DNA from 2 places in the Aeromonas sp. TS_SC_11 genome. Region 2 is predicted to be linked to the other one. Evidence: predicted binding sites of a transcription regulator. Region 2 holds the regulator's gene; the other holds the start of a gene.
What was found. The regulator sigma-54, encoded in region 2, starts transcription at its own class of promoters, with help from an activator protein. The targets are predictions, from matches to a motif close to TGGCACNGTTTTNGCTT.

Region 1 (15,530 bases), 1.1 Mb from region 2:
TCGAATACATCGAGTACCCCTATAAGCGTTACAAGTTCAACCACCTGCTGGTCTCCCCCATCAACAGCCGCCGTCAGCTCTATCGGCTGATCGACAACGAGCTCACCAACGCCAAGGCGGGACAGCCCAGCGGCATTATTCTCAAGATCAACAACCTGGTGGACAAAGACCTCATCAACCGCCTCTATGCCGCCGGTCAAGCCGGGGTACCCATCCAGATGATCATCCGCGGCATGTGCGCCCTGCGTCCCGGCGTGCCGGGCTTGAGCGAAAACATCAAGGTGATCAGCATCATAGACCGCTTCCTCGAACATCCCAGGGTCATGGTGTTTCACAACAAGGGCAACCCCCAGCTCTATATCTCCAGTGCCGACTGGATGAGCCGCAACATCGACGGACGAATTGAGGTGGCCACGCCCATCTATGACGAGCGCCTCAAACAGCGCATCATGGACATTCTCGAGCTGCAACTGAGCGACACCTGCAAGGCTCGCGTCATCGATGCGGATCAGAAGAACGAATATGTGAAGCGGGGTAACCGCCGCAAGATCCGTTCCCAGGTCGCGATTTACGACTACCTCAAACGCATAGAGTCAAACAATGGACAATAGCCTGTACGCCGCCGTGGATCTTGGCTCGAACAGTTTTCACATGGTGATCGCCCGCCTCAACGAGGGGCGTATGCAGATAGTTGATCGCATCAAGGAGCGGGTTCGGCTGGCGGAGGGGATGGATGAGCAACGTCGCATGTCGGCAGAGGCCATGGGACGTGGCCTCGACTGTCTCGCCCTGTTTGCCGAACGACTGACCAACATCAAGCCGGATCACATCCGTATCGCTGGCACCTATACCTTGCGCCGCGCCAGCAATGCCCGCGAGTTCGTGCGCGAGGCGGCCACTGTGCTCAACCATCCCATCGAGATCATCAGTGGCCAGGAGGAGGCGCGTCTCATCTATCAGGGCGTCGCCCACACCCAGCACATTGAAGGACAGGTACTGGTGGTGGACATCGGCGGTGGCAGCACCGAGCTCATCATAGGGGAAGGCTTCGATCACAAGGCACTCACCAGCCGCAAGATGGGCTGTGTCAGCTTCACCCAGCATTTCTTTGCCAACGGCAAGCTGAGCGAGAAGGCCTTCAACGCCGCCGTGCTGGAGACCCAACATCAGCTCGCCCCCATCATCAACCAGTATCGCAAGCTGGGCTGGCAGAGTTGCCTCGGTAGCTCCGGCTCCATTCGCACCGTGCGTGACGTGCTGCAGGGCGAAGGCTGGACTGATGGCAGCATCACACTGGCGGGACTGGAGCGTCTCAAGCGGGAGATGCTCGACCACAAGCGGGTCGATCAGTTGAAACTCGCCGGCCTGACCGAGGAGCGCCAGGAGGTGTTTGCCGCCGCCGTGGCCATACTGCTTGGACTCTTTACCTCTCTGCCCATAGAGAGAATGGAGTATTCGGACGGTGCCCTGCGCGAAGGGTTGCTGTATGAATTCGAGGAGCGCTTGCAGCACCACGACATTCGCGAGCGTACCGCGCTGGCCCTCTCCACCCACTATCGCATCGACAAGCGCCAGGCCAATCGGGTCGAGCAGAGCGTACTGACCCTGTTCGATGCGCTGAGCGGTCCCTGGGAGATGCCGGAGGAGCCCTATCGCGCCATCCTCGGCTGGGCGGCGCGACTGCACGAGATTGGTCTGGCCATCAACTACAGCGGCATCCATCGCCACTCCGCCTATATCTTGCAGCACACGGATCTGCCCGGCTTCAACCAGGACGATCAGGCACTGCTGGCGGCGCTGGTGCGGTTTCAGCGCAAGGGGCTCAAGCTCTCCGAGCTCCCTCCCCTGCCCAACCACGACGAGCAGACCGTGCTGCGTTGCATTCGCATCCTTCGCCTCGCCGTGGCGGCGCACCACAGGCGCCAAGACAACCTGTTGCCGGAATGGAAGGTGCAGGCAGCCGAAGATCAGCTGGTGGTCACCCTGCCGATCGATTGGTGCGACGAGAACCGCCTGCTGATGCAGAACCTGGAGAAAGAGCACCGTTATTGTCAGGAGCAGGGCTGGCCGCTGCTGTTCCAGCTGAGCTGATCCCCTTTCTCCACCCCGTAAACAGACAAGCAAAAAGGCAGCCTAGGCTGCCTTTTTGCTGTTATCCACTCGTTTTAACGGCGGCTTACTGCAGCTCGGGCAGCAACCACTTGGCCATCTCGAAATAGATGATGAGGCCGGTACCGTCCACCAGGGTGGCGATGAAAGGAGCAGAAACAACAGCCGGGTCAATCCGGAAGCGACGCAGCACCATGGGAATGATGGAAGCAACGGTGGCGCTCCAGAGCACGATGGCGATGATGGTCAAGGTCACAACCATACCGATCTCGGGGCCGACACCCAGGCTCCAGGCCCGGATCCATGCCGCAACCGCAATCGCTGCCGAGATAAGCAAACCGGTGGAGAGCTCCTTTTTCAAGACGGTCCCCAGGTTTCGCATGCTCACCTCCCCCACCGCCATGGCCCGCACTATGGTAGTGGTGATCTGGGTACCACTGTTACCACCGGTACCGATCAGCAGCGGTATGAAGAAGGCCAGCGCAATGGCGGCTTCAAGCTGCTCTTCGAATGCCCGCAGTACTGTGCCCGTATAGGCTTCTGCCACAAACAGGATAAGCAGCCAGCCCACCCGCTTGCGCCACAGTTGCCAGGGAGTCGCCTGCAGATAGGGCGTATCGAGCGGCGAGGAGCCACCCTGCATCTCGGCATCCTCTGTGGATTCGAGCTCCAGGATGTCGGCAGCATCGTCCACGTGGAAGATACCCACCAGCTTGCCCTTCTCCTCTACCGGTAGTGTCGAGATATCGCGGTCAATCAGCAAACGGGCAGCCATCTCCTGATCCGCACGCGCATTGATGCGCACCGTATCCCTGTCCATCAGGTCGCTGACGGGCAGTTGGGGATCGGCAATCAGCAAGGATTTGAGCGCGATACTACCGAGCAGACGATGCTCAGCGTTGACCACATACAGGTTCTGGAACAACTGGGCATTGTCCCAGGCATCGTGGATCAACTGCTTGGCACTGCCCACCGTCTGCTGATCGCTGATGGCCAGAAACTCATGGCGCATGTTGGCGCCAACCGATTCGGGTGGCCAGTCGAGCAGGGAGTAGAAGGTGGACTGAGCCGGCTCCGGGAAGCGAGAAAGCAGCATGGTGCGCTCGCTGCTGCCCAGTCGGCGCAGTATGTCCAGCATATCACGACGAGGGATAGCCCCTTGCAACACACCGATAAGGCTGGCATGCAAGCGCAGCAGCAGACGGCCGGCAACGTCGGCCGACAGTGAGCTCAGCAGGGCCGCGCCTTGTTCAGTGGGCAGGGTATCGAAGATACAGTTGAGCTCTTCCGGACGCAGGGTCAGCAGTTGATCGGCGCGCTGAACCGGATCCAGATTATTCTCCAGCCAGCCCTGCAGGGCGGCCAGATCGAGCAGTTGATGACGATTGAGTAGAGTCTGTGTTTTCTTCATCACAAGTGACCTCATGTGATTTCAGGCAGGGCCTGAGCGCGATCGGATATCCGGTCGCCGTCTGAAAGAAAACAGCAATTTGATTGACGAGTAATAGGCAGGAAATGACGCCGTCCGGCGTGTCATCATCCCCACGTACCAGCTTTAGCACTGCATAACGTATCCGGCATGCCGGAAGCCACTTGGGTTTACACCTTAATCCGATGAAAACTGTCCTGATCTTGGGCGTCTCTGGACGTCGTGAGATCAGTGGCCTTTGTTTATACAGGAGCCTCGCCTAACGAGATGCTGCAAAAAGTACGCACAACCCTTTGTTGTGCGGGCTGCATAATTATCGAATGCTCAATACGAGTCAAGCCACCAGGGCAAGGTAATTGGCCTGCTGCAATATCTTGTTACAATTAGGGCGAGAGTGGATTCATATGGGGGTTGGCAGTGGATATTCAGCAAATGGGCCCTGTCACCTGGCAATGAAATTGCGGTGACCGGGCCCGTGAAAATATCAACGAATATAATCAAACAGCGTCAGTTTGCTTATTTTGCTGAAAGAGAGCTGGGAGGCACTCAATGCCGCATCCTCTTTTGACAGGGTGGCGATCACTTCATACAAGTCCGCCTCGGATACCTTGGCCCTGGCTTGCTGATTGAGGGTACTCAAACCGTCGTTCGAGCCAAGTACCTGCTCCAGACTGTTCATCCTGCCGCCGATCTCGCCCAATCCCTGGTCGACATTCAAGCGGGCATTCTTCATGTGGGAAGTCGCATCCGCGACTTTTATCTGAAAATCGTCCGCTGAAATATTGGGGTCACGCAGAGCGGTAATAAAGTCGGACATGCCATCCAGAATATTGTTGTTCTGGGGGGGATCCAGTACAAAATCTTGCGCTGCACCGCCTGCAGGCAGATCCAGGGTCAGCTCCAGGCCATTGAAGGGGATCTTGTTGCCCGCGACATAATCACCACTTTGCAACAGGGTGCCGCCACCATCCCGTATTTCATACGTATCCGGCGTACCCGCGGCCGTGGTTACCGTATATTGGTTGCTGGCTAGGGCTGGATCATAATTATTGCGATAAAAACTGTCGAAATTTCCTTGGTCGGCCACCCCGACTTGAATATTGGCACTGGCAGCACTGCCGGTTCTGCGCGTAGGCACTACCTCAAACAAATTGAAGCCTGAATCATTGGCTGCAATTTGCACCGTCGGTGACACCTGAATATTGCGCTGGCCGGTATCTCCCTGAAAGAGATAATTCCCGCTGGCGTCTTTGATAAATGGCTGGGTCTTGCTCTGGTTGCCACCAAAAATAAACTCGCCCTGAGAGTTCTTGCTGTTCATCAGGTCAAACATCTGTTTTTGCAACCCTTCCAGCTCACTGGCAATCGCCAGACGGTCATCTGCGCTCACCGCGGAATCGTTGGATTTCTGGATCAGGGTCTGGGCACTGGTCATGGCGGTGTTGAGCGCGGTCAACACCGTCTCTTCATGACCCAGGCTGTTCTCAAGCAGGCTGCCATTGACGCCATACTGCTTGAATAGATCGATCTCCTTGGTCAGCGCCATCTTCTGGCTCATGCCGGAGGGGTCCTCCCCCGAGGTCTTGAACTTGTCCCCGCTCTGCAGCTGTTCATAAGCCGTGCTCAACCTTTCGTTGGCATTGTTCAGCGAGGTGATATTCCGGCTATAGACCATGTTGGTGGTAATACGCATGCACTTACCTCACTGAAGACAACAGGGTATCGAAGATGGTTTTGGCGGTGCTGACCACCTGGGCCGATGCCGCATAAGATTGCTGGTAGCGGATAAGGTTGGCCGCCTCCTCCTCCAGGCTCACGCCAGAGACGCTCTCGAAAATACTGGTGCTCTGGTTCAATTTTGTTTCGTTGGCCTTGAGCAAGGTCTTGGCCTGGTTGGTCTGGTTGCCTATCCCTGTCACCAGGCCCGAGTAAGCCTCGTTGAAGGTCATCTTGTCATTGCTGGTGCCGGCATTGGTGCTCTTACGCACCAGGTCCTTGTTTTGCAGCTCCGCCAGTGCCAACCCGTTGGCATTGTCGGCAAAACCATCCTGGTTGTAACTCAGGGTGAAACTGTCACTGGCCCTTACCGTACCTGTGATGCTGAACTCATAGCCAGGCGCCTGGGTCGGGTCGGCATAGACCTTGGGTCCCCCCAGCGGGCTCTCGATGGAGGCCATCAGATCCTGACCCTTGCTGGAAGCCGGCGCCACGCCGATGAGGGTAGTGCCATCTGCCGCATAGACTTCGTAGTTGCCGCTGCCATCTATCTTCACCACCTGGGGCGCTGCCGGATCCAGCGTATTGGTGCCAAAACCCGAACCAGTGCCTGTATTGAAGACACCGCCAAGCTTGATCTCGGCAGAACCGAAGTTGTCCTTGTGCTTGTCGACCTTGAGGGGGGATGCCAGCGCCAGATCCTCCGGGCGGGTGGCCGCTTGGCCCAATCCGGCTGCCGCCTGCTTGGTGGGTTGCAGCAAGATCCTGTCCCCTGCCGCAGGTGTGCCGGATAAGTCTATTTCGATGCCATGACCTGCCAGTTGGAAAGTGGCTGGTGGTGTGCTGCCAGTCGCCAGCGAGGTGCGGTTGCCATCCTTGTCCAGCGAGAACACCTCGTAACCGGTGGCGCTGCTGAACTGCACCTCGTAATCAAAGGTGGTGACCTCGGTGCCCTTCCCTGGCACGAAGCTGACTTTGGCGGCGCCAGTGCCTGTGTTCTGCTCATAGGCCAGCCCATCGCTGGAGGCAAGGGAGAAGAGATCTCCTCCCAGCTCGTTATCCAGATCCATCCCCAACCGGTTCTGCCGGTTCATGGCATCGGCCATGGCCGCCGCCAACTGACCGAGCTCACGCTTGCTCGGCTCCAGATCATTGCGAGCGGAAAACAAGCCCCCCACTCCGCCACCTATGTCTTTGTCACTGATAGTGGTTTTATTGGCCCCCATGGTCAGCTGCAGCTCGGATTCCCGAGAATCCGGGTTACCCGACACAACACTGAACTGGGCGACCCCGCCATTGAGGACCAAAGAGTGGCCCGTTCTCATGTTGACCAGCATGCTGCCATTGGCCTGAGGCACTGTGCTGATCTCCATTTTTTCGGAGAGCTGACGAATGGCTTCATCCCGCTGATCGAACAGCATCAGATTCTCTTCCGGCGTTCCCTGGGTGCGGAGGATGGCCTGATTCAGATCATTGATGCTGTTGATGAGGTTGTTAACCTTCTTGGTCTCGTCACCTATGGTGGTGTTGATGGTGTCGGTCTGCTTGTCCAGCTGGGCTGACAGGGTATGAAAGCGGTTTACCATGCCGCTGAGCTCGCTCAGGGTGGTCTTGCGACCGGCGATGTCGGCGGGAGCCTCGTTGGCGGTATGGAACGCCTTGAAATAGGAGGTAACGGCTGCACCGACACTGTTGCTGGCATCCCCCAGCAAAATGTCGGTATTGGAGAGCTGCTCGTAGCGACTGGCCGAGGCGTAATAGGCGGATGTATCACGGCGCACCTCACCCTGGGCGTAGGTATTGATGACCCGATCGGTCAGCATGTCACCCGTGCCCATACCGACGGAATTGGTATATATCAGCGTACGCTCACGCACATAGCCCTGGCTGTTGACGTTGACTATGTTGTTGCTGGTGGTCTGCAGCAAGCGTTGCTGTGCCAACACACCCGAGGTACCAATTCCAAGCAGATCGCTTGCCATGACTTACAGCTCCATTTCTGTGTTGGTGGTAGCGGAGTAGCCAGCAATGGCATCACTGCGCAACACCTGTTTCAGTTTCCTGGCGTACTGGGGATCCGTGGCATAGCCCGCCTGTTGCAAGGCTTCAAAGTAACGGTCCGGACTGTCCACCTTGGCCAGGGCCCCTTTGTAACGGGTACCCGAGGTCAGGAAATCTACATAGTCGTTGAAGCTCTCTTCAAACGACTCATAAGAGCGAAATGCTGCCTTCTGGCGTGACGCCACCCCTTGTTCATACTCCAGGGTGCTGACCACCGCCTTGGGGCCTTGCCAACGCGGATCCGCCTTGATGCCGAACAGGTTATGGGTGATTTCTCCCTCTCCATTCTTGATCACCCGCTTGCCCCAGCCGCTTTCCAGTGCAGCCTGTGCCACCAGTACCGCCGGGCTCAGGCCCAACTTGTCCGCCGCCTTTTTGGCAAGGGGCATAAGCCGATTGACGAACTCTTCCGGGGTCTCGAACACCTGCGCCGTCTTGTCCAGCGCCTTTGATCCCCGTACAGCACGACCCTCTTGTGCCAGCCCCATGGGGGGAACTATCCGATGGGTGCGATGCGATGAGGCCAACGGCTGGGCAGCCTCGCCCATCTCTTTATCAGCAAAATCTTTGCCAACTTTTGAAGCCGAGATGAGATCGTTGGCCGCCGAGGTCGGTGGCTGGTAGGGTTTATAGACCCGTTCGGTACGCTGCGGCATCTTGAGCACCCGGCCATCGTGGCGGGTAAAGGTCTCGGGGGAAAACTGCTTGATCACCATGTCGGCCAGCCCCATGCCCCCTTTGCTGGCCATGTCGGACACCCGCTGCTCATCCAGCATGCCTTCATAGAACTGGGTATAGCTGCTGCTCATGGGATTGTCCTGGGTCAGCACCTGATTGGCCTGGCGCATCCCCTTGAACAGGGTCTGGGTAAAAATGGATTCAAACTGGCGGGCAGCGCTTTGCAGTGCGGCAGCCTGCCCATCCTTGCTCTGGCTCAACTGGCGCAGGCGATCCAGGTTCTTGATATCCTGCACCAGGCCCATGTTCATGCCGCTGTTGGTGTCAAACTCTGCCATTTTGCTTACCTCATTGCCGCCCGTGGCAACCCCTTGCCGCTTGTTACAGTATGACCAGCTGACCTTCGATGGCGCCTGCCTGTTGCAACGCCTCCAGGATCGCCATCAGATCGCCGGGAGCCACCCCGACCTGATTCACCGCCCGGACCAGATCATCCAGCGTCGCGCCAGTATCGAGCTTGAACATGCGCCCAGGCTCTTGCTGCACATTGATGATGGTGTTGTTGACAACGGCCGTCTCACCACCCGCCAGCGGGTTGGGTTGAACGACCTGCTGGTTCTCGGCGATGGTGACCGTCAAGCCGCCATGGCTGATAGCCGCAGGCTTGAGCCGCACCTTGCTGCCGATGACAATGGTGCCGGTACGGGAATTGACGATGATCTTGGCCGACTCACTGGCGGGATCCACCTCCAGGTTCTCTATGGTCGCCAGATAAGAGACTCGCTGCCCCGGATCCCGCGGTGCATAGACCTTGACCGAGGTGGCATCGAGTGCCTGCGCCGTGTTGGGTCCCACCAGATCATTGACCACATCCGCCAGGCGGCGAGCAGTGGTAAAGTCCGGCCGATTCAGGTTGAAGGTGATGGTATCCCCCTGGCCGAAGGAATTCGGTACCTCCCGCTCCACGGTCGCGCCGTTGGCGATACGGCCCACAGTCGGCGTATTGATCACCACCTTGGAGCCGTCGGCCCCTTCGGCTCCCAAACCACCCACCACCAGACTGCCCTGCGCCACAGCATAGACACGCCCGTCCAGCCCCTTCAGGAAGCTTTGCAACAGGGTGCCGCCCCGCAGACTCTTGGCCTCACCGATGGCCGATACGGTCACATCTATGGTCTGACCCGGCTTGGAGAAAGGAGGCAGGTCTGCATGGATGGCGACCGGGGCCACATCCTTGATCTTGGGCTTGATGTTATCCGGCACCTTGATACCGAAGTTGTTGAGCATGGTACGGAACGTCTGCTCGGTGAAAGCGTTGTTCTTCTCGCCAGTACCAGGCAGACCGACGACCAGACCGTAGCCAATCAACTGGTTGTTACGAACCCCTTCCACCGAGCTGATGTCCTTGATACGGGAGGCGTGGGCCATTCCCAAAGGCATCAGACAGCAGATCAGGGTCACAAGACGGAGTGACTTCATAACATCTCCTAAAGCGGCCACCAGGGGCCATTGAAAAAGCTGGTAAGCCACCCTTGCTCCTGGCTGTTGGCCAGATCACCGGTACCACCGTAATGGATACGGGCATTGGCGACCTTCTGTGACGACACACTGTTTTCGGACGTCACGTCTTCGGGCCGGATCATGCCGGTGATCCTGATGTATTCATTGCCATTGTTGAGCATGATCCACTTCTCGCCGCGCACCACCAGATTACCGTTGGGCAGCACCTTGGCCACGCTCACCGAAATATTACCCTGCAGACTGTTGCTCTGATCCGCCTTGGCCTGCCCCTTGAAGGCACTGTCTTGCGCTAGGGAGGCAGAGAGGTTGTACTTGCCCAGTTCAATCGGCACTCCGCCCAGCTGGCCTGGAGTGATGTTGAGCTTGTTATCCTTGCCACTCTGGGTATTCGCTTTCTTGGAGGCAGAGGTGGACTCTGCCAACTCTATGGTGATGATGTCACCCACTCTGTGCGCCTTGATGTCCGAGTAGATGCCGTTGACCTGATCGGGCTGGAAAATAGCCCCTGTAGGTCTGACCGACACGGGATCCGACTCCCCGTAAACGGGGGCAAACTCGGGATCATCCGGCTTGGCGGTATTGAGAGTGCTGCTGCAACCTCCCAGCGCCAGCAGTCCCAGCATCCATATGGTTTTCATCATGCGCCTCCTACTGATGTGCGCGAGATCAAAAATGAGTTCATGTCGTCCACAGCCAACTTAAGTGCGCTGGATCAGGAAGGACATCATGCCGTCCACCGCAGAGAGAACCTTGGAGTTCATCTCGTAAACTCGTTGTGCCTGAATAAGATTGACCAGCTCCTCGGTCACGTTGACGTTGGAGGTCTCCAGCATGCCCTGCTTGATGACTCCGAGCCCGTCTGCACCGGCTACACCTCCGATGGGCGCGCCGCTGGACTGAGTTTCGAGGAACATGTTTTCACCCATGGGCTGCAGACCGGAGGCATTGACGAAGTCGGACAGGTTGATCTGTCCCACGACTTGGGAAGCACCATCCCCTTTGAGCTGGATCGATACCTGACCATCCGTGCTCACAGTCACGCTCTGGGCATTTTCGGGGATCTGGATCTCCGGCTGCAGCGGATAACCGTTGCCCGGAGTCACTATGGTCCCTTCATCATTGAGGGTGAACTGGCCGTTACGGGTATAAGCCGCGCTGCCGTCTGGCAACTGAATTTCGAAGTAGCCACGGCCGCTGATCATCAGATCCAGCGAGTTGTCCGTGGTCTGCACGTTGCCCTGACCATGGTTCTTCTGGGTGGCCACTACTTTGGCACCGGCACCCAACATCAGGCCTGACGGCAGTTCGGTATCCGCCGAGGAGCGACCACCGGGCTGATTGATGTTCTGATAGAGCAGATCCTCGAAGATGGCACGGGATTTCTTGTAACCCACAGTGCTGGCGTTCGCCAGGTTGTTCGAGGTGACCGATATGTTGGTCTGCTGTGCATCCAAGCCGGTCTTGCTGATCCAAAGTGCAGGGTTCATGTAAAACTCCTTTATTAGCTGATGCGCAGCAACTGGGTTTGGGCTTCGTCATTTTCCTCGGCGGTCTTCATGATTTTGACCTGAGTTTCAAACTGACGTTGCAACCGGATTAGGTTGGTCATCTCGTCGACCACGTTGACGTTGCTGCCCTCCAGAGAGCCTGCAATCAGGCCCACAGTGGCCGAGGCCGCCTCATTCTGGCCATCCTTGCGACGAAACAGTCCGTCCTGGCCCTTCTCCACGGCGTCAGCCGCGGGTTTTACCAGCTTGATGCGCTGGAAGTCTTCCGGCAGGTTGGCGGCAGCCCCTTCAGGACGACCGCTGATGGTGCCATCCCGGTTGATCTCGATCTTTTCCATCGGCAACGGCAGCACTATGGGTTGGCCCCCATCATCCACCACGTTCAGACCGGTTGAGGTTTGCAGGTTGCCCGTTGCACTCAGTTGCAGGTTGCCCATGCGGGTATAGGCTTCCCCGCCTTTGGGATCCTGCACCGCAATCCAGCCCTGGCCGTCAACGGCCACGTCAAGATCTCGCCCTGTCGTCATCAACATGCCGTGCTGCAAGTTCTGACCGGGCCGCTCCGTCATGGCAAACACCCGGGATGGCAGCCCTTCACCGAACGCCTGCATACTGCGCGCCTGCTCGAAGTCAGACTTGAAACCGACTGTATTGGCATTGGCCAGGTTGTTGCCACGAACAGCCAGGCTATTCATGTTTTCCTTGGCCCCTGACATGGCGATGTAAAGCATGTGATCCATGAGATCCTCCGTCAAACCGATGACTCTGATCAGGTAAATGCAATTTGAGTGCCAACGTCTGTTGAATAAACGCCCACGGAAGGATAACGGAAAGGGAACAATAAAAAGGGGCGCCGAAGCGCCCCCTGTAACACCGTCATCATTAACGGATCTGCAGTATGGTCTGCTGCAATGAACTGTTCACTTCCAGCGAACGGGAGTTGGCCTGGAAGTTACGCTGGGCCGTGATGAGATTCACCAGCTGGGAAGTCAAGTCCACGTTGGATTGCTCCACCGCCGAAGACTTGATACTGCCCAAGGTGCCCGAATTAGGCGTACCGGGCAGCGCATCTCCAGAAAGCAGAGATTGGCGCCAGGAGGTATCGCCGACCTGAGTCAGTCCTTGCGAGTTGGCAAACTTGGCCAGCGCAACCATGGCAACCTTTAACGTCGTCGCATTGCTGTAGGTGGCAGAAACAATACCGTCCGGTGTAATCTCCACCTTGGTCAGATTACCCACAGTGGCGCCATCCTGGGTCAGTTTGGTGACGTTGAAAGGGGAGTTGTATTGAGTCACATCACTGAGACGAATTTCCACTGCCTGAGTGGGATCTGCACCGTTGTTAATAATCCCGGCCGCTGTGCCCAGCGTGACGGTTTTGATCGGGGCCGGTGGAGCTGGAATAGTAAGAGCTGGATCCAATTTTCCGCCGGAGGTAAACGTCATCTGGACGCCAGTGGGGATGCCTGGGCCCGGGCTGGGTGCACCACTAGCGATATCAATGGGCTTGTCCCCCTCATACATGTACATGCTCCAGGTACCCGGCGTCATTGGCGTCCCCGGAGTAACCGGATCCTCATGGCGGACAAAATACTTGGTGATCACATGGGGGGCGCCAAGCGAATCATAGATCGTCACGGATGTTGAGTGTGCAAAGGTAGCTGAGTTGGTGGGATCAAAAGCGGCGGGGTCCGTTGGCTTGGTTTTCGACTCAATACTCAAGTTAAAGCTTGCTTCCACCAGCTCGGTCATTTTAGGCTCGCCCGCCCGGTCCGGTACTTGAATCGGCTTGGTGGCGTTGATGCTCACCGCCTTGGGTGTCCCATCCGTGTTAATTTCATAACCTTGCAGATAGTGGCCCTGGTTGTTGACCATATAGCTGTTTTCATTGAGCTTGAAAGCTCCGGCCCGAGTGTAGGTGCGATCCAGATTGGTCAGACCGTCCGATGTGACGAAAAAACCATTGCCCTGGATCGCCAGATCCAGTGCGTTGTTGGTAAATTGCAGCGCCCCCTGATGAAACTGCTGGGCCACCGCCCCCGTCGCCACACCGTTGCCGACCTGTGTCTTGGCATTGACAAAGATCGAGTTGGCATAAACATCCGCAAACTCGGCACGGGACTCTTTAAAGCCCATGGTATTGACGTTGGCAATGTTGTTGGCGGTAACGTTCAAATCTTTTTGTGCCGCGTTGACACCGCTCAAGGCATTGTTAAATGACATATCCAGCTCCTTAGATCGATGCTGTAGGCGTGGTGGTTGGTGGTGTGGTGGTCGCTCCTGCAATCTGCAGGATACTGTTCAGGGTTGTTGTGCCAAGGCCTTTCAGATTGAGCTGTGTCGGGTTAGTTCCATTACCCAAGACCACACTATCAACCTTGCCATAAGCAAACGTAGCGATGCTTTCCGACTTTCCTTCCGAGTTGTTACCGTTGGCCTTGAGGACATATTTGCCTGACGCGACGGGCTCACCGTTCTTGTCTTTGCCATCCCAGGTAAACTCAACGTTCCCCTTTTGATCGCCCTCCAGAGCAAACTCCTTGATAACCTGCCCCTTCTCATCTTCTACGGTAATTTTGACGCTCGTGTACTTGTTCTCGACGCCGACAGCCACAACACCGCCAATGGAACCCTCGTTTTCCAGAAAACCAACGTTGCTCTGCAACAGCACATTTTGCCCCACCAGCGCAGAAGCTTGCAGCGCCTGGCTTGAGGTCATCAGAGTGTTGAGATTACCCATCTGGGTTGACAGGCTATTGATCCCCTCCGAAGTCGACATGGAGGTCATCTGGGACAACATCTGAGCGTTATCCACCGGCTTGAACGGGTCCTGATAGGAAAGCTGCATGGTCAGCAACTTCAGAAAAGACGCCTGATCCAGCTCTTTCTTCGGGGCCGTCGTCGTATCAGTGGTCTGGGTTGTGGTACGGCTGATGCCGTTCACACTACTTGTATCTGCCATCTGTGCTTACCCCTATCAGGACTTGCCGAGGTTGAGAGTCTGCTGCAACATTTTTTTGGCAGAATCGGCAACCTGCACATTGGTCTGATAGCTGCGCGAGGCATTGATCATGTCCGCCATCTCTTCAACCATGTTGACGTTGGGTTTGAAAATATAGCCATCATCGTCCGCCATGGGATGGTTGGGGTTGTACTCCTTGAGCAAGGGGGCCTTGCTCTCGACAATCCCTTTCACCTCGACCCCGACCGATGATTGCTTGTCTGACATCGCCTGATCCAGTTGAGCGGCAAAGATTGGCCGCCTGGCATGGTAAGTTTTTTCCACGCTGGAGCTGACGCTGTCGGCGTTGGCCATGTTGCTGGCCACCGTGTTGAGTCGAACAGACTGTGCACTCATGGCCGAGCCTGCAATGTCAAAGACCTTGAACAAACTCATTACTGTTCTCCTTTCAAGGCCTTCAACAGGCCACTGATCTTGCCGTTCATAAATTCAAGGGAGGTCTGGTACTCAAGGCTGTTGCGCAAGAACTCGCTGCGCTCCTGCTGCACGTCAACCGTGTTGCCATCACCGGTATCCGGCTGCAGGGGATTGCGGTACTGCATCAGACCAGGGGCATCCGATTGCAAGGCAAAGTGCTTCTCACTGGTGGTGGCCATACCAAACCCTTGCTGATGCTGGGCCTGTGCCAATGCCTCTGAGAAGTTGATATCCCTGGCTTTGAAACCCGGGGTATCTGCGTTGGCAATGTTGCTGGATAGCACCTCGGCACGCTTGGAACGAACGCCCAGCGTGTATTGGTGAATCCCGAATGCCTTGTCGAATGAAATTGCCATAGCACACCTCCTGCTTGATAAATTATTAGCAAGAGGTGTGCCAAAGAGGGATTTTAAGCGGGGTTATTTGACTTTGTAGACGATGCCAGGATTGCAACGGACCATTTCGAACCGATCGGTCAGACCAGCCAGTGACTCTGAGGCCCCCAGCATCAGATAACCACCAGGGTTGAGGCTGGCTGCGAACTGATTGAGGATCTTCGACTTCACTTCCGGCGCAAAGTAGATGAGCACGTTGCGGCAGAAGATGATGTCAAACTTGCCGAGCAGGCTGTAGCTCTCCAGCAGGTTCAGTGGCCGGAACGTGGTCAATTTTCTGACACGTTCCACCACCCGCATCTTGTTGTCACCATAAGGTTCGAAGAACAATTTTTTGCGCTCAGGTGACAAACCACGAGCCAGCGCCAGACTGTCGTACACCCCTTCCTTGCACTGATTGAGCATGGTGCTGGAAATATCGGTGCCCACAATCTGCACGCCACCGGGCAAGGTACCCGGCTTCTTGACCTGCTGTTCCAGCGCCGTCATGGCGATGGAATAGGGCTCCTGCCCAGACGAGGAGGCAGCCGACCAGATCTTGATCGGACGGCCACTCTTGCCCAGTTCAGGAAAAAGCTTGTCAGTGAGTAGTTGAAAGGGGTAAGTATCGCGAAACCAGAGGGTCTCGTTGGTAGTCATGGCATCAACCACTGCCATTTTCAGGTCACGCTCAC
Region 2 (15,530 bases):
AAAACGTACCGACCCTTTATGGTCCGGTGACGCGCAGCCAATACGACAGGGCGGCGCAAATCCGCCTGCTGGTGTGCGATGTGGATGGGGTGCTCTCCAACGGCCTCATCTATATGGGCAATGACGGCGAAGAGCTGAAGACCTTCTGTACCCGCGATGGCGCCGGTATGCGGGCCCTGCTCAATGCCGGGATTGAAATAGCCATCATCACCGGGCGCAACTCCCGCATCGTCAGCGATCGGATGAAGAGCCTGGGAGTGCAGCATCTGGTACAGGGGGCGGATCAGAAGCTGCCCCACTTCGAGGCGCTGCTGACCAAGCTGGGTCTGGAAGCGTCACAAGCCGCCTATATGGGGGATGACACCATAGATCTGCCGGTGATGCAGGCCTGCGGGCTCGGCATTGCCGTGGCTGATGCTCATCCGCTGGTACTGGCCCGGGCCGACATGGTGACTCGACTGGCTGGCGGCGTCGGTGCTGTGCGTGAGGTATGTGACCTCATACTGCAGGCGCAAGGGCATGGCGATTATCAGCCAGAGGCCTCGGTATGAGCAGACAGACACTGTTGTTCGCCCTGCTGTTTCTGGTGGCGCTGGCCGCCTGGCAGATTGGTGATGTCGACCTGACGCCGGAGCCGACCACCAAGGCAGAAAACTACCAGCCGGACTTCACCGCCAGGAACCTGGTGACCACCCGTTTTGATGTCAACGGTCGACGCACAGAACGGCTGGAGTCCGAGTATGCGGAGTATTACCAGATCATCGAGCAGGCTACCTTCAACAAGCCGGTGGTCTACATGTTTGACAAGCAGGGTGAGGCCGAGTGGAAAGTCACGGCCGACACAGGTGTCCTCAATACAGATGACAACGTGATCCTGCGCGACAAGGTACATCTGGATGGCCTGCTGCCCACCTCCTTCATCTCCACACTGGATACCCCCTATCTGGAGCTGGATCTGGTGACTCAGAATGTGAGAAGCAATCAGCATGTCAGCATAGTGGGTAAGGAATTCCAGACCGAAGGCGTTGGCCTGAAGGGTCATCTGGAACGCAAATATTTTGAATTACTGGATCAGGGCCATGCCATCTATTTCAATGAAAAACGCTAATCTGGCCCTCGCGGCTTTGCTGCTGTGCGGCACCGTGAGTGCCAAAGAGTCCGACTTTGCCGAAAAGGTCTATGTGGATGCGGTCAGACAGGTGGCCGAGATGCAGGACAACCGCATCACCTTCAGTGACGATGTCATCATCACTCAGGGCACCATCAAGATTAAGGCTGACAAGGTGGTGGTGATCCGTTCCGGCGACAAAGGGGCCGAGGTCATGACGGCCTATGGCAAGCCTGCCACCTTCTTCCAGATCCTGGACAACGGCAAACCGGTCAACGCCCACGGCAACAGCATTCGCTACGAGCTGAAAAATCGCCTGGTGACTATTACCGGTAACGGTCAGCTCAAACAGGAAGACAGCCAGGTCAACGGTGACCTGATCCGCTACGACATCGTCAAACAGAAGATGATCGCCGAGAGCAAGGGGCCGACCCAGCGGGTCAAGACGGTGTTCCTGCCTGATCAGGTAGAGAACTTCGACAAGCCCGCCGACCAGAAGAAGCAGGGAAAATAAACCATGGCAGTGTTGAAAGCAGCCGGCCTGCAAAAAAGTTACAAGCGTCGCATGGTGGTCAGTGACGTGAGTCTGGAGGTGGGTACCGGCCAGATCGTCGGCCTGCTCGGCCCGAACGGTGCCGGCAAGACAACTTCCTTCTACATGATAGTGGGGCTGGTGCAGAGCGATGCCGGCCTCATCACCATCGATGATCAGGACATCAGCCAGCAGCCCATGCATATCCGTGCCCGTAACGGCATCGGCTATCTGCCGCAGGAGGCCTCCATCTTCCGTCGTCTGTCCGTGTTCGACAACCTGATGGGGGTCATGCAGACCCGTAAGGGGCTGAGCCGCGAAGAGCGTGAAGACAAGGTCGAACAACTGCTGGAAGAGTTCAACATCACCCATATCCGTGACAACCTGGGTCAGAGTCTGTCAGGGGGGGAGCGACGCCGGGTCGAGATCGCCCGCGCGCTGGCGGCTGAGCCGCGCTTTATTCTGCTGGATGAGCCGTTTGCCGGGGTCGACCCCATTTCTGTGATAGACATCAAGAAGATCATCCAGCATCTGAAAGATAGAGGCCTTGGTGTCTTGATCACCGACCACAACGTCAGGGAGACTCTGGACGTATGTGAGAAGGCTTATATCGTCAGCCACGGCAAGATGATCGCCGAAGGTGCACCGGCCGAGATCCTTGCCGATGAACAGGTCAAGCGCGTCTATTTGGGCGATCAATTCAGTCTATAGTAAGGGGGCATCTCTTCATTTCCTTTGACGACTGCCTCGCTGAACATAAGGATATCCCGACGTAGATGAAGCCGACATTACAGTTGCGTCTCGGTCAGTCCCTGACCATGACGCCGCAATTACAACAAGCGATTCGTCTGCTCCAGCTCTCCACCCTGGAACTCCAGCAGGAAATTCAGCAAGCGCTCGATAACAATCCTTTGCTTGAGCAAGAGGAGAATGACGTTCAGGAGACCAGCCCGGAAGAGCCCGTCGACGACAGCCAGCTCGACTCCAGCGATGCCATGGCCCAGGATCAGATGCCGGACGAACTGCCGGTAGATACCACCTGGGAAGATGTCTATTCAGCCGGCACAGCCCAGAGCGCAGGCCCCATCCACGATGGGGAGGACAGCGTCTATCAGGGGGAAACCACCGAGAACCTGCAGGACTATCTGCTGTGGCAGATGCGCCTCACCCCGTTCAGCGATCTGGATGCCGCCATTGCGCTGGCCATCATAGATGCTATCGATGACTCCGGTTATCTGACCGTCTCTCTCGAAGATATACAGGCGGCGGTGAGCAGCGAGGATGTCGAGGTGGAACTCGACGAGGTCGAGGCCGTGCTCAAGCGGGTGCAGCATTTCGATCCGGTCGGCATCGCTGCGCGCTCGGTGCAGGAGTGTCTGCTGATCCAGCTTGGCCAGTACGCTCCTGAACTGCCCTGGCTCAATGAGGCCAGGGAGGTGATCAAGGAGCACATGGACTTGCTCGGCAACCGTGATTACCGCACCCTGGCCCGCAAGACCAAGCTCAAGGAGAGTGACCTCAAGGAGGTGCTGGACCTTATCCAGCAACTGGAGCCCAGGCCGGGTAACGGCATCATACAGAGTGACTCCCAGTACGTGATCCCGGATGTCACCGTCGTCAAGAAGGGCAACAAATGGGTCGTCGAACTCAACCCGGATTCTGCACCGCGCATCCGGGTCAACGAGACCTATGCCGCCATGGCCCGTCAGGCGCGTACCAGCCAGGATACCCAGTTCATTCGCTCCCACTTGCAAGAAGCCAAGTGGTTCATCAAGAGTCTGGAGAGTCGCAACGACACCCTGCTCAAGGTGGCGACCTGTATTGTCGAGCAACAACAGGGCTTTTTCGAGTATGGTGAAGAAGCCATGAAGCCCATGGTGCTCAACGATATCGCCGAGGCGGTGGAGATGCATGAGTCGACCATTTCCAGGGTAACGACCCAGAAATACATGCATACCCCCCGCGGCATCTTCGAACTGAAGTTTTTTTTCTCCAGTCATGTGAACACAGAAGGAGGAGGAGAGTGCTCATCGACCGCAATTCGCGCGCTGATCAAGAAGCTGGTGACGGCAGAGAATCCCGCCAAGCCGCTAAGTGATAGCAAGATCGCGGATTTGCTGGCCGAACAGGGTATTATGGTGGCGAGACGCACGATCGCAAAGTACCGTGAATCCTTGTTGATCCCGCCATCCAATCAGCGCAAACGCCTGGTTTAGGCAAAACAAAAGGAAGACGTTATGCAAATTAACCTGACCGGACACCATGTCGAGATCACCGAAGCTCTGCGTGATTATGTGAACAACAAATTTGCCAAACTCGAGCGTCACTTTGACCACATCAATAATGTTCATGTGGTGTTGAGCGTAGAAAAACTGAACCAGATCGCCGAAGCCAAGCTGCATGTCAGCGGTGGTGAGGTGTTCGCCAATTCACAGCATGCTGATATGTATGCTGCGATTGATACCCTGCTGGACAAGCTGGATCGGCAGATCATCAAGCACAAAGATAAGTTAAATCAAAAATAACTATGCAACTTGAACACATACTGAGTCGGGGCTGCACCAAAAGTGCGGTCCCTTGTACCAGCAAGAAACGCGCCCTCGAGATCATCAGTGAATTAGCCGCTGAGCGCTTGGGGACCTCTCGCCAGACACTGTTCGAGTGTTTGCTGGCACGAGAAAAAATGGGCAGTACCGGGATCGGTGCCGGTATCGCCATTCCCCACGGCCGGATCGGTGACGAGTTTCCGCCGACCGCCATCCTGATGACCTTCGCAGAGCCTATCCCCTTCGACTCCATCGACAATCAACCGGTTGACCTGCTCTTTGCCCTGCTGGTGCCGGAAAGCGAGTGCAAACAGCACCTCAAGACCCTTTCCCTGATGGCATCCAAACTGGGCGACAAGGCGGTTTGCCGCCAGTTGCGCCAGGCAACCAGCGATGAAGATCTCTATCAGATCATGACGTCGGCCTGATATTCGGGCCCTCGTGATGACCCCAAGCGGTGAGGCAACAAGATGCAATTAATAGTGGTAAGTGGGCGCTCTGGCTCGGGCAAGACAGTTGCCCTGCGCGTGCTGGAGGATCTGGGTTATTACTGTGTGGATAACCTGCCGGTCAACCTGCTGCCCCAGTTGATCGTGTCGGTCGAGAGCCAGTATGACAAGCTAGCGGTCAGTATCGACGTGCGCAACCTGCCGGTGAGCGCAGATAAGCTGGAGACCCTGCTGGCTCAGGTTCGCAATGAGGGCCGGGTGGAATTTTCCAGTTTCTTCTTCGATGCGGAGAACTCCACCCTGCTCAAACGCTACGGTGAGAGCCGCCGGCTGCACCCCTTGTCCCGCAAGCAGCTCTCGCTGGATGAGGCGATCCGTGAAGAGACCAATCTGCTGGCGCCGCTCTCCTCGACTGCCGATTTGCGTATCGACACCACCAGCCTCAGCATTCATGACCTGAGTGAGCTCATCAAGACCCGGGTGCTCGGCAAGAAAGAGAATGAGCTGGTGCTGGTGTTCGAGTCGTTCGGCTTCAAGTACGGCATCCCCAAGGACGCCGACTTCGTGTTCGATGCCCGCTTCCTGCCGAATCCACACTGGATCCCCGAGCTCAAACCCTTTACCGGCAAGGACGAGCCTGTAGCCCGCTACCTTTCCAGCCAGCCAGACGTGATGCAGTTCATCCTGCAGATTGAAAACATGCTGGCGACCTGGTTGCCTCATCTGGAGCGCAACAATCGTAGCTATGTCACTGTGGGAATTGGTTGCACTGGGGGCCAGCACAGGTCCGTGTTCATCGCAGAGCAGCTGGCTGGCGCGTTCCGCTTGCTCGGCAAGAACGTCCAGATCCGCCACCGCACCCTCGACAAAAGTACGCCGCAACATTGATGGATCAATAGGAAGATCAGATGACCGTCTCAGCCTCGGTGGAAGTGAAGAACAAACTGGGTATGCATGCCAGACCGGCCATGATGCTGTTCGAGCTGGTACAGGGCTTCGATGCCCACGTGCTGCTGCGCAATGAGGACGGCATCGAGGCCGATGCAGACAGCGTGATCGGCCTGCTGATGCTGGATTCAGCCCAGGGCAAGCAGGTGGAAGTGCAGGTGGAGGGCCCCGAAGAAGTGGAGGCGCTGGCCGCCGTGGTGGCGCTGTTCACCTCCGGCTTCAACGAGGAGTGACTCACTCCCCGCCCTGGTTCAGGAACCGGTGCGCGCCAGCCCCTTGAAGCTGGCAAAATCCCGACAAGCCAGCAGATTCTTGCTGGCTTTTTCGTTCATCAGCGCCAGAAACAGATCGTAGAGCCCCATCGCCTCTTCGTAGTCCGCCTTGCTGATGGCCAGCACGAAGATGAGGGTGGCTGTTTCGCCATTGCCCCAGTCGATCCCCTGTGGTGCCAGCACTGTATAGACCAGGGTGCGCCGCGCCAGCAGGCCGAGGGAGTGGGGGAGGGCTATGCCTTCTCCCAGCAGGGTGGAGACGATGCGCTCCCGTTCGTGGAGTGAACTTCTGAACCCCGCTTCTACCCGGTCTTCCTGTTCCAGCTGATCGCAGATGCGGGCGAACAGCTGGCCCTGGTTGAGTGGCTCATTGACCACCATGAAGTGGTCGGCATCGAAGTATTTGTCGAGCAGGTAGGGGCGGGTGCGGTCGATCAGCACCAGTTTACCGAGCTGCTCCAGCTGATACTGGGTCGGGAAAGGTGCCACCTGCACCACGGACACGTTCTTCTCGCTCACCTTGACAGTGCTGATGACAAAATCCTGCTCGATCCGCGCCAATCCCTCGTAATCTCGCACCGACTCCAGGCTGGCCAGTTGCAGCTGGGGATATTCCCGCTTGATGCGCGCCTCCAGCACCCGGAAGGTGGCGTTGCCGGCATCGCACAGCAGCAGTGCCTGGGGACGGCGGGTGTAGCCAATGTCGTAGTGGCGCTCCAGCCCTACCCCGATATGGATTACCAGGTAGCCGATCTCGTGGTGGGTCAGCCGGTAAGGGGTCTGTTTTATCCACTCCGAAATGGCGGCCAGCGTGATGTCGTAGGCGAGGGGATAGTACTGCTTGATGTGATCCGCCAGCGGATTGTGGCTGCCGATCTGGTATTTGACCCGCAGCAGCATGGCGCTGATATGGGTCTGCAGATCCGCGCGTAACTGCAGGTCGCCGCGCAGATCATAGGGATAGTGCTGCTGGATATACGCAAGCAGATGCTCGACCAACTGCTCGCTCTCGGCGGCCATGGCCGGGCTGAGCCTGGGCGTGTCGGCGGTGAGGCGGGCCTGGATCTGGATGGCGAGGCAGGCGATCTCCTCTTCTTCCGGTGGCATCAGGGTCGGCAGTTCTGCATAAATGTCACTGGCTACGGCGGCCAGCGTCTCTGTGATGTCTTCGCTGGCAAACTGGCGCAGCTCGTGCCCCGCAGCCTGCCGCAGCAGGGCGACGGCGCAGTAGATGGTGAGCTGCTGCAGGCTCTCATCGGCGAGGCGCAGCTGATGGCGGCTGAGCTGGGCATGGATGTGATTGCCCACTACCTCCAGCGTCTTGCTGGGGCAAAGGTTGGGCAGCAGGCTCTGCAACTGGTTGTTGTGGAGCAGCTCCTGATAGAGCAGCTGGGTGAGGCAGGCCCTGATCGCCGTCTCCCCACCCTGGATGCGCATGCCCAGCCGTGGCTTGCTGTCGATGAGCAAGCCAAAGTGGGCGAGCCGCTCCCGCACTTCCGCCATGTCCCCCTGCAGCGCCGCCCGGCTCAGATACCAGGTATCCGCCAGTTCGTCGAGCTTGATCCCCTGTTCCGCCGTCAGCAGCAAGATCTGCAGGTGCAGCACTCGCTCGCGGCTGGTGCGCGGCAGGCTGCTCTCCTGCTCCTGGGCCGCCAGCAACTCATCAAACAGCCCCTGATTGTAAATCTTGAGCTGGTAGCCGCTGCCACGCTGGTGGATCAGGTGGGCGCCGTGGGTGGCAATCAGCTCGTTGAGGGTCGCTACGTCGGTGCGCACAGTGCGGGTGGAGACATTGAGGCGGCGAGCCAGCTCCTCCTGTGGCAGCGGTTCGGCATGGAGCTGGGTCAGCAGTTGATGGAGTCTGGGGTGGGGCAGCTTGGTCATGAGGGGGGACGGGACTCCTGTCGCGAAATAAAGGGTCGATGTTAACAAGCGGGTCATTAACAAGCCAGGCACCGGCCAGTGATCGGACCGGTGCCATCTTTCATCACGCCAGCAGTCGTTTCACCGTGGCGAGCAGGGTGCGTACATCCTGGGGGCGGGTCTGGCCGCTCTCGCTGTCGATGATGGAACTGTAGACGTGGGGGATCACCTTTTCGACCCCGGCGTCCAGCGCGATCCGCACTATCTCTTCGAAGTTGTCGAGATCGATGCCACCTGTGGGCTCCAGCCAGAAGCCGTGGCGGGCACAGGCCTCGGCCACCGCCTGATACTCGTCACGACAATCCAGCCCTCCCATGGGGAAGAACTTGACCGAGCTGCCGCCCATGTCCTTGAGCAGGGCGATGGCAGTGTCGATGGGCACAATCCCGTCCGGTTGCTGGGCACTGAGGGGCCCGGTGGAGATCTTCACCATGCCGGGGGTGCCGGTGGGGGAAATGAGGCCATTGACCAGCGTCTCTGGCTGGCCCAGCAGCGCCCGGCTGGCACCCACCCCGGTGAAGACCTGATTGACGTGCTGGGGCTGCAGCTGGCATGCCAGCTCGGCCACCATGGTGGACTGGCGTGGATCGCCCGCCCCCAGTCCGATGGAGAGAGCGTTGTCGATGAGTTTCGCGTAATCGCGCATGTCGGCGACGGCGGAGGGCACATCCGGATAGTTCTTGGAGAGTACACCGACCAGTACATGGCCTTCGGCCGCCTCATAAATGTCGACAGCATTCTGTTTGGAGCCCGCTAATACATTGAGGCAGACACGGTTGTGGTAGTAATTGGGAGTTAGGGACATCAGTGATCCTCCTGAATTAGATATGGTCTTCGACGACGGCATGCTGTTTGGAACCCGCTAATACATTGAGGTAGGCACGGTTGAGGTAGTCGTTGGGAGTTAGGGACATCAACGATTCTCCTGAACGAGGTTGGCAATGGCGGCATGGATCTGGTCGAGCTGGGGTGCGGTGACGCTGCGCACGTCGATCTCGATGTGGCCTTCGTTGGCCTTGTAGCCACGGCAGTAGATGGCGGGGTTGCCCTGTTGCAGTCGAGCCACCAGTTGGACTGTGGTCATGCCGATCTGCTGGTGGTCAAAAGCGATATCGGTGCGGGCTATGTCGCGCCCCGCATTGTCCCATACCACTTTTGCGCTGACGCCCGGAAGCTGGTTGAGGCGCTCGATGAAGGGGGCCATCTTGGCGACCATGGCGGCGCCGCTCTCTTTCTCTTTTTCCAGGTAGCGCTCTATGGCGCGGGTCAGGCCGAGGATCCCCTCCTTGCCCACCTTCATGGCCCGGCCTATGCCGTTGGCCTGCTGCTTGACCCACTCCACATACTGGCATTTGCCGAGCACCAACCCGCTGGTGGGCCCTTCGATGGCCTTGGCGCCACTGTAGATCACCAGATCCGCCCCCTGGTTGTAATAGAGACGCAGGTCCTCTTCCGCTGCCGCATCGACGATCAGTGGCAGCTGGCGAGCCTTGGCCACTTCTGCCGCCTCTGCTACCGACAGAATGCTCTTCTGCACGCAGTGATGGGACTTGATGTAGAGGATGGCTGCCGTGTTGGCATTGATGGCGGCGGCCAGCTGGGCAGGGGAGCACTCGTTGGCATAACCGGCCTCCACCACCTTGCCGCCACCCAAGTTGACCATGGTGCCGACCGGCGCGCCGAAGTTGACGTTGTGCCCCTTGGGCAGCACGATTTCACTTGGCACCCCGTGGGCATGGGCGTGCAGCTGCTCCAGCCGGTAGGGGTCGCCACGCACTATCATGGCGGCCACCGACTGGGCTATGCCGGCGCTGGCGCAGGAGACCACTACAGCATCTTCCACATCCAGCAAGCCTGCCAGGTAGGCGCCTGTCTTGTTGACCAGATCCTTCACCTCGAAGTAGTGGCCCAGGCCGAAGTTGACCGCATCGACCACCTCCTGCTCGGGGGTGGATACGCCGAGAATGGTCATGCGCCCGGAGGCGTTGATCACGGGTTTGAGCTGATATTTCTCATAAACAGAAGGCATGGTGTGATTTCCCATAGTGAGTCAGAACCAGGTCACCGCCCACCAGGGCGGCGAGGGGAAGCAGTTGCAGGTCGCCGCTGCGCGACTGTGCCTCGGTATCCATAAACAGGATCGGGCCGCTGGCCAGTTCGAACAGGGTCAGATCGGCATCGGCGCCTACCTCGAGCCGCCCCTTGCCGGCCAGGCGCAGGGCGTCGGCGGCATGGTCGGTGACGCAGGCGAGCACCTGCTCCAGCGTCATGCCGATGGTGAGAAACTTGGACATCACGTGGGCCAGGCTGTAGACGGGCCCCTTGATACGGTTCTTGCAGTAGATATCCGAGCTGATCGTGTGGGGCAGTATCCCCTGACGGATGGCAAGCTCCGCCACCTCGAAGCTGAAGCTGGCGCCGCCGTGGCCTATGTCGAGCAAAAGGCCCCGTTGCATCGCCTCGCGCACCGCGACCCGCAGCTCGCCGGCCGGTGTCAGGATGCGGTTCGGTTTGCCGTTGAAGCAGTGGGTCAGCAGGTCTCCCTCTCCCAGCAGGGCGACTATCTCGTCCAGATCCGGCGGCGTGTTGCCCACGTGCACCATCAGCGGCAGCCGGCCGTGGGCCTGCTGCAGCGCCTTGGCCATGCGCAGCGGCTGCAGGCCGTTCTCACCCACCACACTGCCGCTCATGCGCGCCTTGATGCCGATAATAAAGTTGGGGTGACGGGCAATGGCTGCCGAGGCGAGTGCCATGTCCAGATCCCGGCTGTCCGCCAGCTCGTTCTGGCGCAGCAGGCCGATGCGGGAGATGTTGAGCAGGGCGTGCACCCGGGTCTTGCAGCCCGAGGCCAGCCGCTGGAAGTCATCCACGTCGTCGGCGCCTGTGCTGCCCGCGTCAATGACTGTGGTGACGCCGGATTCCACCCCTACCTTGTCCGGCTCATCGTGATAGATGGGGGAGGCGGGGTCGCAGTGGGTGTGGCCGTCGATCCAGCCCGCACTTACATGCACCCGGCCAGCCAGATCCAGGGTTTGCTTCGCCTCGGTCTTTGCCGGCAGCTGGCCGAGGGCCGCTATCTTGCCGTCCCGGATGGCGATATCGATGAGCTCGCCATTTACCAGGCGTCCCGCTCTGATGATTATGTCATGCATGGTGATGACCTCGAAGAGGCCGCCCCGCAGGGCGGCGAGTGCTTATGCAAGGGCGACCGGGAAGAAGGTGCCGAGCAACATGGCACCCAGGATGGCGCCCCCTGTGATGGGCTTGCTCCATACATAGAACAGCAGTGCCCCCAGCAGGGAACCCAGTCCTATAGGGATGGAGGCACCCATGGCGGAGAGGATGATCAGGGGGCCCAGGAAGCGGCCCGAGCTGTTGCCAGCTCCCATCATGACGTCCGCACCGTAGGTGGAGTTGCTCTGGTTGATGGTGAACTTGCGCGCCAGGATGATGATGTAGCCAATCGCCAGACCAATCACCATGCCGGTCACCAGGGAGGCGCCGAAGTTCTCCACTGGATAGAGAATGCCGGCCCCCAGCAGCAGGGCGGGCACGCCCAGGCCGACGCCGGTCTGGATGGCGCCACCTATGTCCAGGATCCCCACCAGGGAGCCCTCTATGATGCGGGCAAACAGGAAGCTGGCGCCAAAGGCCGCCACAGCGCCGTAGGCACCGGTGTCCATGCCGGCTTTCAGCATGGCGACGAAGGCAACCTCGTTGAAGGCGCCAACACCGTAGAGGTAGTACATGTGGGTTCCGGCAAAGACCCCGGCCGACAGCAGGCCGACGAAGATGGGGAAGGACCAGTCGGCGTACCAGAAGTTGTTTCTCAGTTTCTCATCCATGGTGTGGCCCCTTATTTATTGGCAAGCAGGTTATGGACGTTTTCCAGCCACAGGGGGATGCCCATGTGGAAGGATTCAATCAGCTTGAGGTCAAAGCCGCGGAAGAAGCCGCTCAGCACGAACAGCAGGACGATGGCACTCATCATCACCTTGGTGACATGGTTCCAGCCGCTCTCTTCGACCCCCTTGCCGATCAGGATGCCGAGCACCAGACCCGGTACTGCGTTGCCCATGATGAGCTGCGCCAGACCGCCGAAGATGGTGGCCCAGAAACCGGACTTCTTGCCCGCTTCGATGGCGGCCAGCCAGAAGATCACCGGCATGACGGTATTGACCAGCAGGTTGGCGGCAGGCACCAGCACCTTGACCGCTGTCACCTGCAGGGCGGCCGGTACAGCGGCAGCCGTGCTGTTGAGGAAGGCCACCACTATGGCGCCAATGATGCCGCAGGCGATGGCCATTTTTTTCGGGTCGTGCAGAGTGCTGGCGAGATCCCGGTTGCGGATCATCAGGGCCGCCGCCCCCCAGTTCGGCAGGATGCGGTGATCCACGTCCTGGGTGAAGGCACCCGCTGCCACGGTCGAGGCCCAGGCGTTGAAGAAGAAGCCCAGACCGAAAGAGAAGTGGGAGGCGGGATCCCCTTCGCATGAGTTGAGCTCACCCAGAGTACGGAAGGCGCCCATGCCCTGCACGGTCGGGGCGTGAAACATCCGCGCCGCGCCGGCCCCCACCCCGACGCCCACCAGGCCGCCGATGATGATTGACTTGATAAATATGATTAGAAACATCCAATGTATCCCTCTTGTGGGGTTGTCGCTGCGGGTGGTGTCACACCAGGGTGAACGTCACCTTGTCGGCGTCCAGGCTGGTGACCTTGACCGTGATCTCCAGCTGGACGCGGAATTCACGGCGCTGGCGCGGCAGGAAGAAGAACAGGAACTTCTCCACCCGGACCGACTCCTCGGCCTTGAGCACCTGCACCTCGACCGGTTCGATCCGCAGCATGACGCGCGGGTTGTCCTTGAGCAGAGTGTGCTGCACCTGGCTGAGGGCGGCGGCGAACGCCTGCTGGCGGGTCGCCCCCTTGCCGCTGACGATGACCTGGGTGGTGAAGTCCTCTTTCATCAGGCGCGTCCGTGCTTCTTGATGAAGGCTTCTACCAGCTTCTGGCCAAGCTCTTCCTTGTCCATGAAACCAAAACCCAGCACCACGCAGCCGTCATTGATGGCGGTGACACCCTCCTCGACGGAGCGCATGCCGTAGCGGCACTTGTAGCCGTACTTGGTCTGGGCCGTGATGGCACCGGCGCCACCGCTGCCGCAGAAGGAGATGCCGAGATCCGCCTGCTCCTTGTTCATCACATCACCGAGCTTCATATCGGCGGCCATGCCGGGTATCACGGTCACGCTGGCGCCGGCGGCATCTGCCCCTGCCCCCACTTTCTGACCCTTGCCGAGACGATCTCCAATCACGAGTTTGATGGCTGACATCTGGATATCTCCTTTTTGTTATTGATTCAGCACTGAGCTGAGTTCATTTTCTTTGGCGACTTCGAAATGGACGGACAAGAGGTGAGCCTCTTCATAGGCCAGCTTGTCCAGCCAGGCGACGACCTGTTCGGCCAGTCGCAGGGAAAGGGGGGAGATCTCGTCAAACAGGCTGAGATCGACCTCCGGCAGGGATTCCCCGCTATGGGAACGCCACACCATGGCTTTGACATGGGAGGCCAGCATCTGCTTTTGCACCTCGTTGGGACGTATGGCCTGATCGCCTAGCAGGGTGTGGATGCGTGCCAGGATCAGGTCGGTCTGGTGCAGCAACGCAGCGCTGTCCGGGGTCAGGTTCTGGTCATGAGTCTCTGTGTGCAATGTCTGCTCTCCAAGGCTGGCAGAAGGTATGGGATTACCCTAAGCCCGCAGGGGCGTGCAGAGGAGGCAGCGTTTTTCCGATTCGAAGCGGAAATTCCCGTGCGAAGCGGCTTAAAAGGCCCATTTTTGTGTACCAGCAGGGGAAAGGGAGCTTATCGGGGCTGGATTAGTGTGATCGATGGCGCACTTCTCTGGCAGATAGCCCCAGAGCCGCACAGGCTGAAACTGTGAGTCGTCTCACGTATGAGGGGAGCGAGGATTCGCAGAAATGACAAAGGGCGGTTACCCGCCCTTGTGATATGAAGAGACAAGAGGGTCAGCTGGCGTTAGCGCCACTGACATTCGTATTGGCCTTGCCCTGCTGGTAGCGCAGGTCTTCCTCTATGGTGACCTCCACTTCCAGCGGCTTGCCATCACGAAACACTGATATGGTGAGTTTGGTGCCGGGACGACTCTCGACAATCTTGTCCATGGCGGAGCGCACGCCGCTGAGCGCTTCCCCATTGATCTTGAGCAGCACATCCCCCCGCTTCAGACCTCCCTTGCTGGCCGGACCGTCAGGATCCAGACTCTCGATCACCAGTCCGCGCAAATCACCGAGGTTCATCATGCGCGCCACTATGGGGTTGAGTTCAACGCTGGAGATGCCGAGGTAGCCGCGAATGACACGGCCGTTGGTGATCAGCTCATCCATGATCCGTTTGGCCAGCCGGTAAGGGATGGCGAAGCTGATACCGTAGCTCTCCTGATTGCCGTTGAGGTGATAGGCGGCCGTGTTGATGCCCACCAGATCGCCGCGGCCATTGACCAGGGCTCCCCCCGAGTTGCCTTCGTTGATGGCCGCATCGGTCTGCAGCAGATCCTGCCGGCCGTTGCCGTCCGGTCCCATGCTGGAGAGACCAAGGCGACCGGTCGCACTGATGATGCCTTGGGTGATGGTCTGGCCGACGTTATAAGGGTTGCCGATAGCGAGCACAACGTCTCCCACATCCGGCTGCCTGTCGGGATCCTGGGGGATCACCGGCAGGTTGTCCGATTCTATGTAGAGCACCGCCAGATCGGTTAACTGATCGGTTCCGACCAGCTCGGCACTGAACACCCGCCCATCCTGCAGTGCGACTATGATTTGGTCCGCATCGGCGATGACGTGATAGTTGGTCAGCAAATGGCCGCGCTGGTTCATGATGACTCCCGAGCCCAGTCCCTGGGGTCTTAGTTCAGCCTGGTTGCCCTGATTGCGGGAGAAACTGCGGGTATAGATGTTGACGACGGCAGGGCCGGCTCTATGAGCAGCGTAAGAGAAGCTCAGTTCACGGGCATTGGTGATGATGCCGGGGAGTTGGGCACCGCCACGGAAATCGGGAAACAGCAGCAACAGGAGAGCCGCCACGGTGAGACCGAAGCCGACAGACTTGCCCAAGTAACTGATCAAAGGTGGGATTTTCATGTCATTCTCATCCGTACATGCAGCGGGCAGAGAATAACACTATCGGTGGATAAAAATCACCCGCGGCGAGGGCCGCGGGTGTGAGGTTATTAACGGATCACCAGATAGAGAGAAGACTCTCCGCGCTGTATGTTCAGCGCCAGCACATCCGGCTTGTTTTTCAATGCCTTGGTCAGCTCGGCCAGCGAGTTTACTCGCAGGCGGTTGACGCCAATGATGATGTCGCCTTTCTGCAGACCGGAGGCCGCAGCAGGGGAGCGAGCCGCTATATCGGAGACAGCTACGCCTGTCACCGGCTCCGAGGTGGTGCTGAGCTTGGCCCCTTCCAGTGCAGGGTGCAGGACGCTGGCCAGGATCTCGCTGTCATCGGCCTTCTTCAGCATGACCTTGACGGTTTCTTCTTTGCCGTCGCGGATGAGGCCCAGCGCGACCTGCTTGTCGGCACCCATGGTCGCTATTTTGGCTCGCAGTTCGCCAAACGAGCGGATTGCCTTGCCATCTATGCTGACGATGATGTCGCCAGGCTTGATACCGGCTTTGGCGGCGGCGGAGTCAGGCATGACCTGGTTGACGAAGGCACCATCCTTCTTGT

Region 1: flgF (flagellar basal-body rod protein FlgF) is a predicted target of sigma-54. The motif match lies at 11,800-11,816, and genes of this name have one in related genera.

The regions. Positions count from the first base shown of each region.
Region 1 covers NZ_CM170470.1:4,313,677-4,329,206, forward strand. Annotated here, with positions in the region: gene ppk1 (polyphosphate kinase 1) at 1-611, shown strand, start outside; gene ppx (exopolyphosphatase) at 601-2,091, shown strand; gene mgtE (magnesium transporter) at 2,177-3,520, opposite strand; M-box (ykoK) riboswitch at 3,643-3,812, opposite strand; gene flgL (flagellar hook-associated protein FlgL) at 4,023-5,231, opposite strand; gene AC1P02_RS19925 (FlgK family flagellar hook-associated protein) at 5,236-7,236, opposite strand; gene flgJ (flagellar assembly peptidoglycan hydrolase FlgJ) at 7,240-8,331, opposite strand; gene AC1P02_RS19935 (flagellar basal body P-ring protein FlgI) at 8,375-9,472, opposite strand; gene flgH (flagellar basal body L-ring protein FlgH) at 9,481-10,152, opposite strand; gene flgG (flagellar basal-body rod protein FlgG) at 10,213-11,001, opposite strand; gene flgF (flagellar basal-body rod protein FlgF) at 11,016-11,762, opposite strand; gene flgE (flagellar hook protein FlgE) at 11,905-13,245, opposite strand; gene AC1P02_RS19960 (flagellar hook assembly protein FlgD) at 13,256-13,984, opposite strand; gene flgC (flagellar basal body rod protein FlgC) at 14,000-14,419, opposite strand; gene flgB (flagellar basal body rod protein FlgB) at 14,419-14,817, opposite strand; gene AC1P02_RS19975 (CheR family methyltransferase) at 14,881-15,530, opposite strand, start outside.
Region 2 covers NZ_CM170470.1:651,639-667,168, reverse strand. Annotated here, with positions in the region: gene kdsC (3-deoxy-manno-octulosonate-8-phosphatase KdsC) at 1-551, shown strand, start outside; gene lptC (LPS export ABC transporter periplasmic protein LptC) at 548-1,108, shown strand; gene lptA (lipopolysaccharide transport periplasmic protein LptA) at 1,095-1,622, shown strand; gene lptB (LPS export ABC transporter ATP-binding protein) at 1,626-2,351, shown strand; gene AC1P02_RS03110 (RNA polymerase factor sigma-54) at 2,417-3,856, shown strand; gene hpf (ribosome hibernation promoting factor) at 3,878-4,165, shown strand; gene ptsN (PTS IIA-like nitrogen regulatory protein PtsN) at 4,168-4,614, shown strand; gene rapZ (RNase adapter RapZ) at 4,657-5,523, shown strand; gene npr (PTS phosphocarrier protein NPr) at 5,544-5,816, shown strand; gene AC1P02_RS03085 (BglG family transcription antiterminator) at 5,835-7,739, opposite strand; gene dagF (2-dehydro-3-deoxy-phosphogluconate aldolase) at 7,843-8,583, opposite strand; gene AC1P02_RS03075 (DgaE family pyridoxal phosphate-dependent ammonia lyase) at 8,692-9,807, opposite strand; gene AC1P02_RS03070 (amidohydrolase/deacetylase family metallohydrolase) at 9,791-10,930, opposite strand; gene AC1P02_RS03065 (DUF4310 family protein) at 10,973-11,623, opposite strand; gene AC1P02_RS03060 (DUF4311 domain-containing protein) at 11,635-12,411, opposite strand; gene AC1P02_RS03055 (DUF4312 family protein) at 12,452-12,748, opposite strand; gene AC1P02_RS03050 (SFCGS family glycine-rich protein) at 12,748-13,113, opposite strand; gene AC1P02_RS03045 (transcriptional regulator) at 13,132-13,491, opposite strand; gene degS (outer membrane-stress sensor serine endopeptidase DegS) at 13,808-14,938, opposite strand; gene AC1P02_RS03035 (Do family serine endopeptidase) at 15,028-15,530, opposite strand, start outside.